DNA from 2 places in the Peribacillus sp. CSMR9 genome. Region 1 is predicted to be linked to the other one. Evidence: riboswitches for the same ligand, from Rfam matches in the RefSeq annotation. Region 1 holds a riboswitch; the other holds the start of a gene.
What was found. Region 1 has a riboswitch for cyclic di-GMP ahead of N9I19_RS07350 (anti-repressor SinI family protein). Riboswitches for the same ligand answer to the same signal wherever they lie in the genome.
Positions count from the first base shown of each region.

Region 2: it holds a riboswitch for cyclic di-GMP, as region 1 does, so the genes downstream of both, N9I19_RS04690 (anti-repressor SinI family protein) here and N9I19_RS07350 (anti-repressor SinI family protein) in region 1, are expected to answer to the same signal.

Region 1 is NZ_JAOPHO010000009.1:12,003-16,441, reverse strand. It holds gene N9I19_RS07360 (hypothetical protein) at 1-33, opposite strand, end outside; gene purF (amidophosphoribosyltransferase) at 270-1,640, shown strand; gene N9I19_RS07350 (anti-repressor SinI family protein) at 2,046-2,174, opposite strand; cyclic di-GMP riboswitch class I at 2,193-2,276, opposite strand; gene N9I19_RS07345 (acyltransferase family protein) at 3,278-4,439, shown strand, end outside.
Region 2 is NZ_JAOPHO010000004.1:79,738-84,176, reverse strand. It holds gene secA (preprotein translocase subunit SecA) at 1-1,219, opposite strand, end outside; gene N9I19_RS04695 (helix-turn-helix domain-containing protein) at 1,640-1,963, shown strand; gene N9I19_RS04690 (anti-repressor SinI family protein) at 2,107-2,247, opposite strand; cyclic di-GMP riboswitch class I at 2,279-2,363, opposite strand; gene hpf (ribosome hibernation-promoting factor, HPF/YfiA family) at 3,055-3,612, opposite strand; gene fliT (flagellar protein FliT) at 3,866-4,210, opposite strand; gene fliS (flagellar export chaperone FliS) at 4,210-4,439, opposite strand, start outside.

The DNA of each region.
Region 1 (4,439 bases):
TTCCTCGAACGTAATGAATTTGTTTTTTGTCATCAAATAATCTCCTTTTATTTTGATGGCAGCTATCTGACATCGCCTTCCGCGAAGTCCCTTTGCTTGATCTTTATAGTTATATCGGCATACAACCGAAAACGTTTAGGTATTATTCACTATTTTCTCATGGCTGCAATTTTAAATCCATATCCATTTACCTATTAGTAAATAAAAAGGATAGAAATTCACCCTTTGCCAAAAATAACAAAAAGGACATCAACGAGAGGAAGAGAAAAATGGATGCAGAAATGCAGGAGAAATGCGGGGTATTTGGAGTGTTTAATCACCCCAAAGCAGCCGAATTAACTTATTACGGACTTCATTCACTTCAACACCGTGGTCAGGAGAGTGCAGGAATTGTGGCTAGTGATGGGAAATCATTCAGGAATCACAGGGGAATGGGATTAGTTACCCAAGTATTTTCACGGGACATCCTTGATGGGTTAAGCGGAAATATGGCCATTGGTCATGTACGATATTCAACTTCTGGTGAAAGTTTACTGCAAAACGCACAGCCCCTCGTTTTTAAATATAGCGAGGGGGACTTGGCTGTTGCTCATAATGGCAACCTCGTAAATGCAAGGATAGAACGGGATGTGTTACAACAGCAGGGAAGCATATTTCAAACAACAACCGATACTGAAATTATTGCCCACTTAATAGCTCGTTCAAGTAAAAAGCATTTCGCAGAAAGCGCACCTGATATGCTTAAACGTATCGACGGTTCATTTGCCTTGATTATAATGACTGAAAAACAAATGCTAATTGCCTTGGATCGTCATGGGTTACGACCGCTTAGCCTTGGGAAAATTGGCGAATCAATCATCGCCTCCTCAGAAACATGCGCTTTAAATGCGGTTGATGCTAAGTTCTGGCGGGAAGTTGAACCGGGTGAATGGCTTCTTATAGATGAAAATGGAATTCAAACTGGAAGATTTGCGGAAAAAGGTAAGGTTTCCCTTTGCTCCTTTGAATTTGTCTATTTTGCCCGTCCAGATAGCGTCATTCAAGGAAGAAGTGTCTTAGCAATCCGAAAGCAATTAGGTCAAATTCTGGCAAAAGAACATCCGACACAGGCTGATGTTGTCGTTGCAGTTCCCGAATCAAGCGTCCCTGCCGCCATTGGTTTCTCCCAACAATCAGGAATTCCATATGAAATGGGGATTATTAAAAACCCTTATGCTGGTCGTTCATTCATTGAGCCCACGCAAGAATTGCGCGAATTAGCTGTTCGACTGAAATTAAGCGCTGTGCAAGAAATCTTGGAAGGAAAAAGGGTGGTATTAGTCGATGATTCGATTGTTAGGGGAACGACAAGCAAGCGCATTGTCCAATTGATTCGGCAAGCAGGTGCCATGGAGGTCCATGTAAGAATTAGTTCACCTATGGTTAGAAACCCTTGTTTTTATGGAGTGGATATGCCAACTAAGGAAGAACTATTTGCCAACAAACACGAACACGAACGAGCGATGGGACAGGTTATCGGGGCAGATTCATTAGCCTTTTTAAGCACCGAAGGGTTATTAGAGGCAGTAGATGTAGATCTTGGAGAAACTAGCAGTCGCTGTATAGCCTGTTTTAGTGGGGCTTACCCAACTGATATTTGAAGGATATGGCAGGCACCACACAAAAACAACTGTCTTTGTGTGATGCCTAAAACCCCATTTTCCTAATATTAAACCCACGCTGTATTTCTCCTCCTGACAGCCGAACTCCTCGATCACCAATGAGTGTATCTTTTTATTCCGAGTCTTTAATTTCTTATCTTATAAGTTCATTATAATTTTGATCCAACCGAAAAATGACAACCATAAGGGCAGACTGAATAAAGTTCCCCATATGATTCCCTTCATAATATTTGCAGGTCCATCCATAATAAAAATCCCTCTCATATAAGTTGATTTTATTATTGTGTCCATGATTCATTGTTCAGGATACCCTTTCATATGTTTTTGGTAAAAAAGTCCATAAAAAAAAGACTGAATATCAGTCTTCCATAAAGTAAATATTTATTAACTCATTATGAACTTTTTATCTCTATTACCTACAATGAACTCCCGCACATCTTCAATGGATAATCCTAAATTTTTAGCCTCTAAAATTAAATAAACCCATTCTTCTAATTCATTTTTTGCTTTCATGACAAATTCCGCCCCATTTGTGGTAACTCAGCCGCCATAGCATTTAGCCTTAGACCTGTAATTTTGCGTCCCTACTTTTCAATAGGTTTGCTTTTCTCAAAATATTTAACATTTTATTTTCCCATTTAGTTTCATAGCGCTAAATTTGCGCTTTTACCTTTTTAAGAAGTCAACATCCCAAGATATTTTTTCTAAGCCTTTAATACTATATTCATGTTAATTATACTTTAAAACTAAAGTATTAATCATTAATACTTTTCGTTAATTTCTGCCAACATTCTACAAAATTCTTCAAAAAAATCGTCTTAAAACTAGGCAAATAGGGAATTTTTTATCAATCACAAACAACCTGAACTACCATTATAGAAATGCATTAATTTAACTTTCTTCGACGTTTATTAAAAACTTTCATAAAAATACTTCCTTCATCATGTTTTAAAAAACTTTACTCCAACTAATTTTAAAGGTGTCCATATTTCTCTCATTTGGTATAAAGGCATTAAAATTCATCCTTTCTTCTATTACTCATTAATTGAGATTTTGCTTTTAATAAATGATAAGTATATAAAAAGTAGAATTTATTATTTTACATTTTTCAATACTTTATTTAATCCTTCAATAGAATTGACAGGTTACTTCTAATCTAACGAACACGTCGTTCTTTATAACGAATATCCAAATTGAACTTACCATCTTTACATTATTATGTAAATCAGCATTATTGGTCTATTTGATAAACTAATTTGTATCCCTCTTAAGACTAATTAGCATCAGTAGCTTGAATGTTTCCTCTTTAAATCCATTACTGCTGGATGATCCGCAAAATCCAGACCTTAAGTGAATTAAGGGTAGAAACAATATCTACCCTCCTCGACAAAAGCCCGAAATCCCTTTTTCATAATCTGAAACTTCGATTTAACTTTTCAAATATTCTCCTTATTATTAAATACTAATAGTACTCCAATTAAACATTTAATAATGGGGAATTAGGATAATTTTGTTGAATTTTAACTTTTTTTGTCTAAATTTGTCTGTTTCAAAGAACTATATATACTTTATTAAGAACAAGTGCTATATTATAAAAAAATGATTCGGAGGAGGATATGACTAGAAGATATGAGGAATTGGACTCACTAAGGGGTTTAGCCGCTCTCATTGTGTTAATTGGGCATTATTTGATGGTTTACCCATCCTATTCAAATTATCAATACGATTCAAACAGTCCCTATATGATTTATTTGTTCAAGGAAACTCCTCTACGCCTTATTTTCAGTAGTGGAAATGAATCTGTCATTCTATTTTTTGTATTGAGTGGTTTTGTTTTGTATTTATCAGTTAATAGTGCTAAGTTCCACTATTCTACATATTTAATAAAACGAGTGTTTCGCATTTATATACCATATCTAGTGGCAATAAGCGTGGCTATATTGGCGAAAAGGCTTTTAAGCCATATTGATTTGCCTTTTATCACTGACTGGTTTAGTAAATCTTGGACAACTTTGGACACTCCTGCCTTATTATTAGAACATCTTTTGTTTATTGGTCAGTTCAATACAGACGCATATAACAATGTAATATGGTCACTTGTCCACGAAATGAGAATTTCAATTATATTCCCTGTACTGGTACTTTTATTTATACGAAGAAAGCTCAAATATTCATTATTATGGCTTTTTGTTTTAATTTTTTCTTCGACAGTGTGTTTATATTTATTTGGTTCTAATGTGGATATAACCAGCATTATTCTAAGTTTCCATTATAGTACTCTTTTTTTAATGGGAGCTATATTAGCAAAATATCGACATCCACTCTTTGCCTATACCTTTAAAATGAAAAAGATTGTAAAAACCTCATTGCTGATGTGGGCGATTATCTGTTTTATGTACGAAGGAATTATTGGCGAAGTGGATTTTTTAAACAATTATATTTTCAGGGATTATGTGGTCTCGTCCGGTGTTTGCATATTTATCACCATGAGCGTATCTTCCCAAAAAGTTTCAAGTCTCTTAAGGTCTAGAATGCTAACGTTTCTAGGGAAAATTTCATATAGCTTATATTTGTATCATCTCATATCCTTATTCTCATTCATGTACCTATTCTATAACAAGCTTCCTACCGGTTTAATATTGTTCTTTTCATTTTTCTTTTCTTTTTTACTCTCTTATGTTGCTTACCTATTCGTGGAAAAACCATGCATGAACCTCGGATCGTATTTCACGAGAAACAAACAAGGTACAGAAATATCCAATGTTCCGATAGCTCTAA
Region 2 (4,439 bases), on a different contig from region 1:
TAAGATCTGCCCGGTCATCCCTAACGATATTCCTGTTTGTCGGGATCGCGATGACATTCATATTATAGATATTGCGGAATTCCTCTTCTTCCGTTTTGGCTGTACCAGTCATACCGGAAAGTTTTTCGTACATCCTGAAATAGTTCTGGAACGTAATCGTCGCAAGAGTCATGCTTTCATTTTGAATCTCAAGGCCTTCTTTCGCTTCAATCGCCTGGTGGAGACCTTCACTGTAACGGCGGCCCTTCATCAAACGGCCAGTGAATTGGTCAACGATGACAATCTCACCTTCCTGGACCACATAATCCACATCCAAATGCATGGAAACATGCGCCTTCAACGCCTGATTAATATGATGATTCAAAGTAACGTGACTAATATCGAACAAATTATCGATGTTAAACGCTTTTTCAGCTCGGTTCATCCCATCTTCGGTCAGCTGAACACCTTTTGTCTTTTCATCATACGTGTAATCCGTATCTTTTTGTAACGTTCTCACAAACGCATTGGCTTGAATATAAAGCTGGGCCGATTTTTGTGCGGAACCGGAAATGATCAAGGGCGTTCTCGCCTCATCGATCAAAATCGAATCGACTTCATCAATGACAGCAAAGTGCAATGGGCGCTGTACCATTTGTTCTTTATATAACACCATATTGTCACGTAGGTAATCAAAACCTAGCTCATTATTCGTGCTATACGTAATGTCAGCATTGTACGCCTCTTGTTTTTCTTCTTTAGAATGACTGTTCAAATTCAATCCGACGGTCAAGCCAAGGAAATCATACAATACACCCATCTCAGTAGCATCACGGTGTGCCAGATATTCGTTGACAGTAACGACATGTACACCTTTACCAGTAAGCGCGTTTAAATAAACCGGCATGGTGGAGGTTAATGTTTTACCTTCCCCCGTTTTCATCTCGGAGATATTTCCATCATGAAGCGATGCCCCACCCATGATTTGAACACGGTAAGGATATAAGCCCAGAGCACGCTTTGCCCCTTCACGCGCAACCGCAAAAGCCTCAACTAGCAGATCATCCACTGTTTCCCCGTTTTGATAACGCTCTTTAAACTCACCCGTTTTGGCACGCAGCTGTTCATCCGATAACGCAGCCGTCTTATCAGCCAGCGCTTCGACCTGATCAGCGATTTTTTCCAAACGCTTTATTTCCCGCTTATTCGGATCAAAAACTTTATTTAATATATTAAGCATTCAATAACGCTCCTCTATTATGGTAATGATCGTTCAATAACAAAATTCATATAAGTAAGAAGAAACACACCTTCTATTATTACAATCCACGCTTAATTTTACCACTTCTACCCTAGAGGTACAACTTCATGTCACTTACCTGGTATAGACCTGAATACAATTCTTGCGAAAAACAATGGATAAATGAAGAGTAAAACTGTTAAAATAAAAGGAAGTATAAAAAATATATTGCAAACTCCCCACTATTCCAAATGCAACTGAGAACTATCCATAACCTTCCATCACTAGATCTGTGTCCTTCTCTAGCGATAGCATGTCAAGGTAATCAAACCTTACAGGCTCCATGCTTTGAATGATTTAATGTGGGCTACTCAAACTTATAAGCAGAAGATAAATAGAACATGTTTCGAGGTGGTATTGATGATTGGTAAACGTGTAAAAAAACTGCGAGAAGAAAAGAAAATGTCCATGACTGAACTCGCCGATAAAGCGGGGGTGGCAAAGTCTTACTTAAGTTCGCTCGAGCGAAACTTACAAACGAATCCTTCTATTCAATTTCTTGAAAAAATCTCCGCCGTGCTTAACATTCCTGTTGATGCCCTTCTTTACGATGCACCAAATAAGGAAAACTTGGACACTGACTGGATGAAAATCGTTGAGGAGGCTATGAATTCGGGTGTATCAAAACAACAATTCAGGGAATTCATCGAGTTTAATAAATGGAGGAAAGATAAAGAAGAATAGTAGTTTAATAATCTACCTACATAATCCGGAAGAATACAGCTTGAATGAACTAGACTTGCTAGAATCTCATGGAAGAACAACCCTATAAACAGCTAATGAATTGAACCACTGTTTATAGGGATGTTCTCGCTCCTTTTCAGTACTCAACTTCCATCGTTCTCCTCTAATGTAACCTCAAGGCTTTCCCGTTCAAAAAAAGCACTAATTTCCTCTTTTTTGAAACCCAAGCTCCTTGCTTCTGAAATCAACTTTACCCATTCTTGATCTATTTCCACATTAGCCACCTCTTCTACCTCCTAAAATACTCTTTGTATTTCAGGCAGACCAGCCATCGCAGTCGCTAAACCTTAGACCTGTGCCTTTGCGCCCTAATCTTCCAATAAGTTTGCCTTTGTCGTGTTACTATTACCAAATACATTACTTTTAAACATATTATAACGGATACACACTCCATATATTGCTATTTTATGTCGGTAAACTATCTAAAAGCAAACCTTTTATCCGACAAAATATTACAATATTAGGAATATTTAATATTAATTCAATCATTATCAAAGTCCTATTCATATTCGCTTTTTTATAAAATGGGGGATACTGCCTTCATTAACCATTCGATGGGCGTATTAATTCTCTCTTTAGGTGCAATCAATTTTTTGCACAGTTAAGTCCTCACCGCAGATCGGGCAAAGCCACTTTCCATATTCGGCACTGCTAAAGGAAGCCCTATGGTATTTATGGCAATTGTTTCGATATAAAAAATGCCCCCTCTGCACCTTGATCAAATGTTTTTTTGCAAGAAACTACTCGTTCTCTTTAAAGAATTAACAACTTGAGTATAGTACAAAAGTTGGAGGTATTTGAATAGGTAAAAATAAACGTCTATCTCGTTAAAGAACAAGAATTGTTCGTTAATTACAGTCATTTTTTATACCTTTTGATTATATCCATCTAACTTTAGTAAAATAGTAATGAAATAATCAACAGCAAACATATGGACTCATCGGCTATTAATGTAATGGGAAACTACCAAAATGTATAAAAAAAGCACAACCCAGAGGCTGGGTTGTGCTTTCGATCTAAGATTAATATATTTAACTAGGTTCAATTAATCCGTAGCGTCCATCTTTACGTCGGTACACCACGTTCGTTGTGTTAGTATCCGCATTCGTATATACGAAGAAACTGTGACCAAGCATATTCATTTGTAAAATGGCTTCTTCACTGTCCATCGGCTTCAAATCAAAGCGCTTATTGCGGACCACTTCAATATCAGTATCCTCTTCGAATTCATCCACCACTTCGTCAACTTCCGTATTGAAGGCGAATGCCTCAGGAGTCGGAGATAGGTTGTTCCGGAACTTACGATTGACCTTCGTTTTATGTTTACGAATTTGGCGTTCAAGCTTATCATTGATCAAGTCAATGGCAGCGTACATATCCGCATTTTCCTCTTCAGCGCGAAGAACCAAATTCTGCATAGGGATCGTCACTTCGACTTTGGATGTATTATTGTTCACTTTCAAATTCACTAACACATTTGCATCTGGTGTATTGTTAAAATATCGTTCTAACTTGCCAATTTTCTTTTCGACGTATTCTCGAATTGCTGGAGTTACCTCAATGTTTTCACCGCGTACGTTGTAATTCATAAAGTGAGTCCTCCTTAAATTAAGACTATACAGTTAGATTCTACAATACCCCTCCGGTTCCCTTTAGAAACACATCATGAAATATGTCGAAATTATGAAGCAATTGTCGGAAGGTTTTGGAAAGGGTTGATGTCTGCCCTAGCTTCATTATAACAAATGCCTAGCAATAAAGAAAAAATTAAGCCCGAATTATTTACAGAAAATTTAAAAATATTTAACATAAAAACCGTTTGGAATCCAAACGGCTGGGTAATCAATTTCTTTTATCGTAGAACATGCCATCGATTGATAGACTTTCATAGGGGTTCGTGTACTTATTAGATGACTTTTTCTTCTTATTTATTTCCTGGATGTCCCGCTTTATCTCCAGCTTTTGGAGATAAAGCATGCGATCGACCTGTTCGTTAAGTAACATTGTTGCACGGCCAAGCTGTTGCTCTTCACCAGTAAAAGGCGGTTTGATTTGAGAAAGAAGTTCATCCCGCTGGTCAATCAGCTGTGTGAACCTTTCTATTTTATCTTCACGTTCTGCAATCGTCCGATCTTCCAAAACGGCAAGTAATTCAACAGTCAAATCATGAAATGTTTGAATGATCATTACACTTGACCGCTTTGTGTAAACTGTTTTTTCCGGTTCATCTGAATAACTTCCTTCCAGGTATTACGGAAGTCAGTAACGAGTCCCTCGACCTCTTCCAAGGCTGCAACATCATTTTTCATATTCGCCTCTATCAGACGTCGGTTCATGAAATCATACAGACTCATCATTTCCTTGGACACTTCGACATCCATATTCAGCGTCACCATCAATTCATGGACAATGTTTT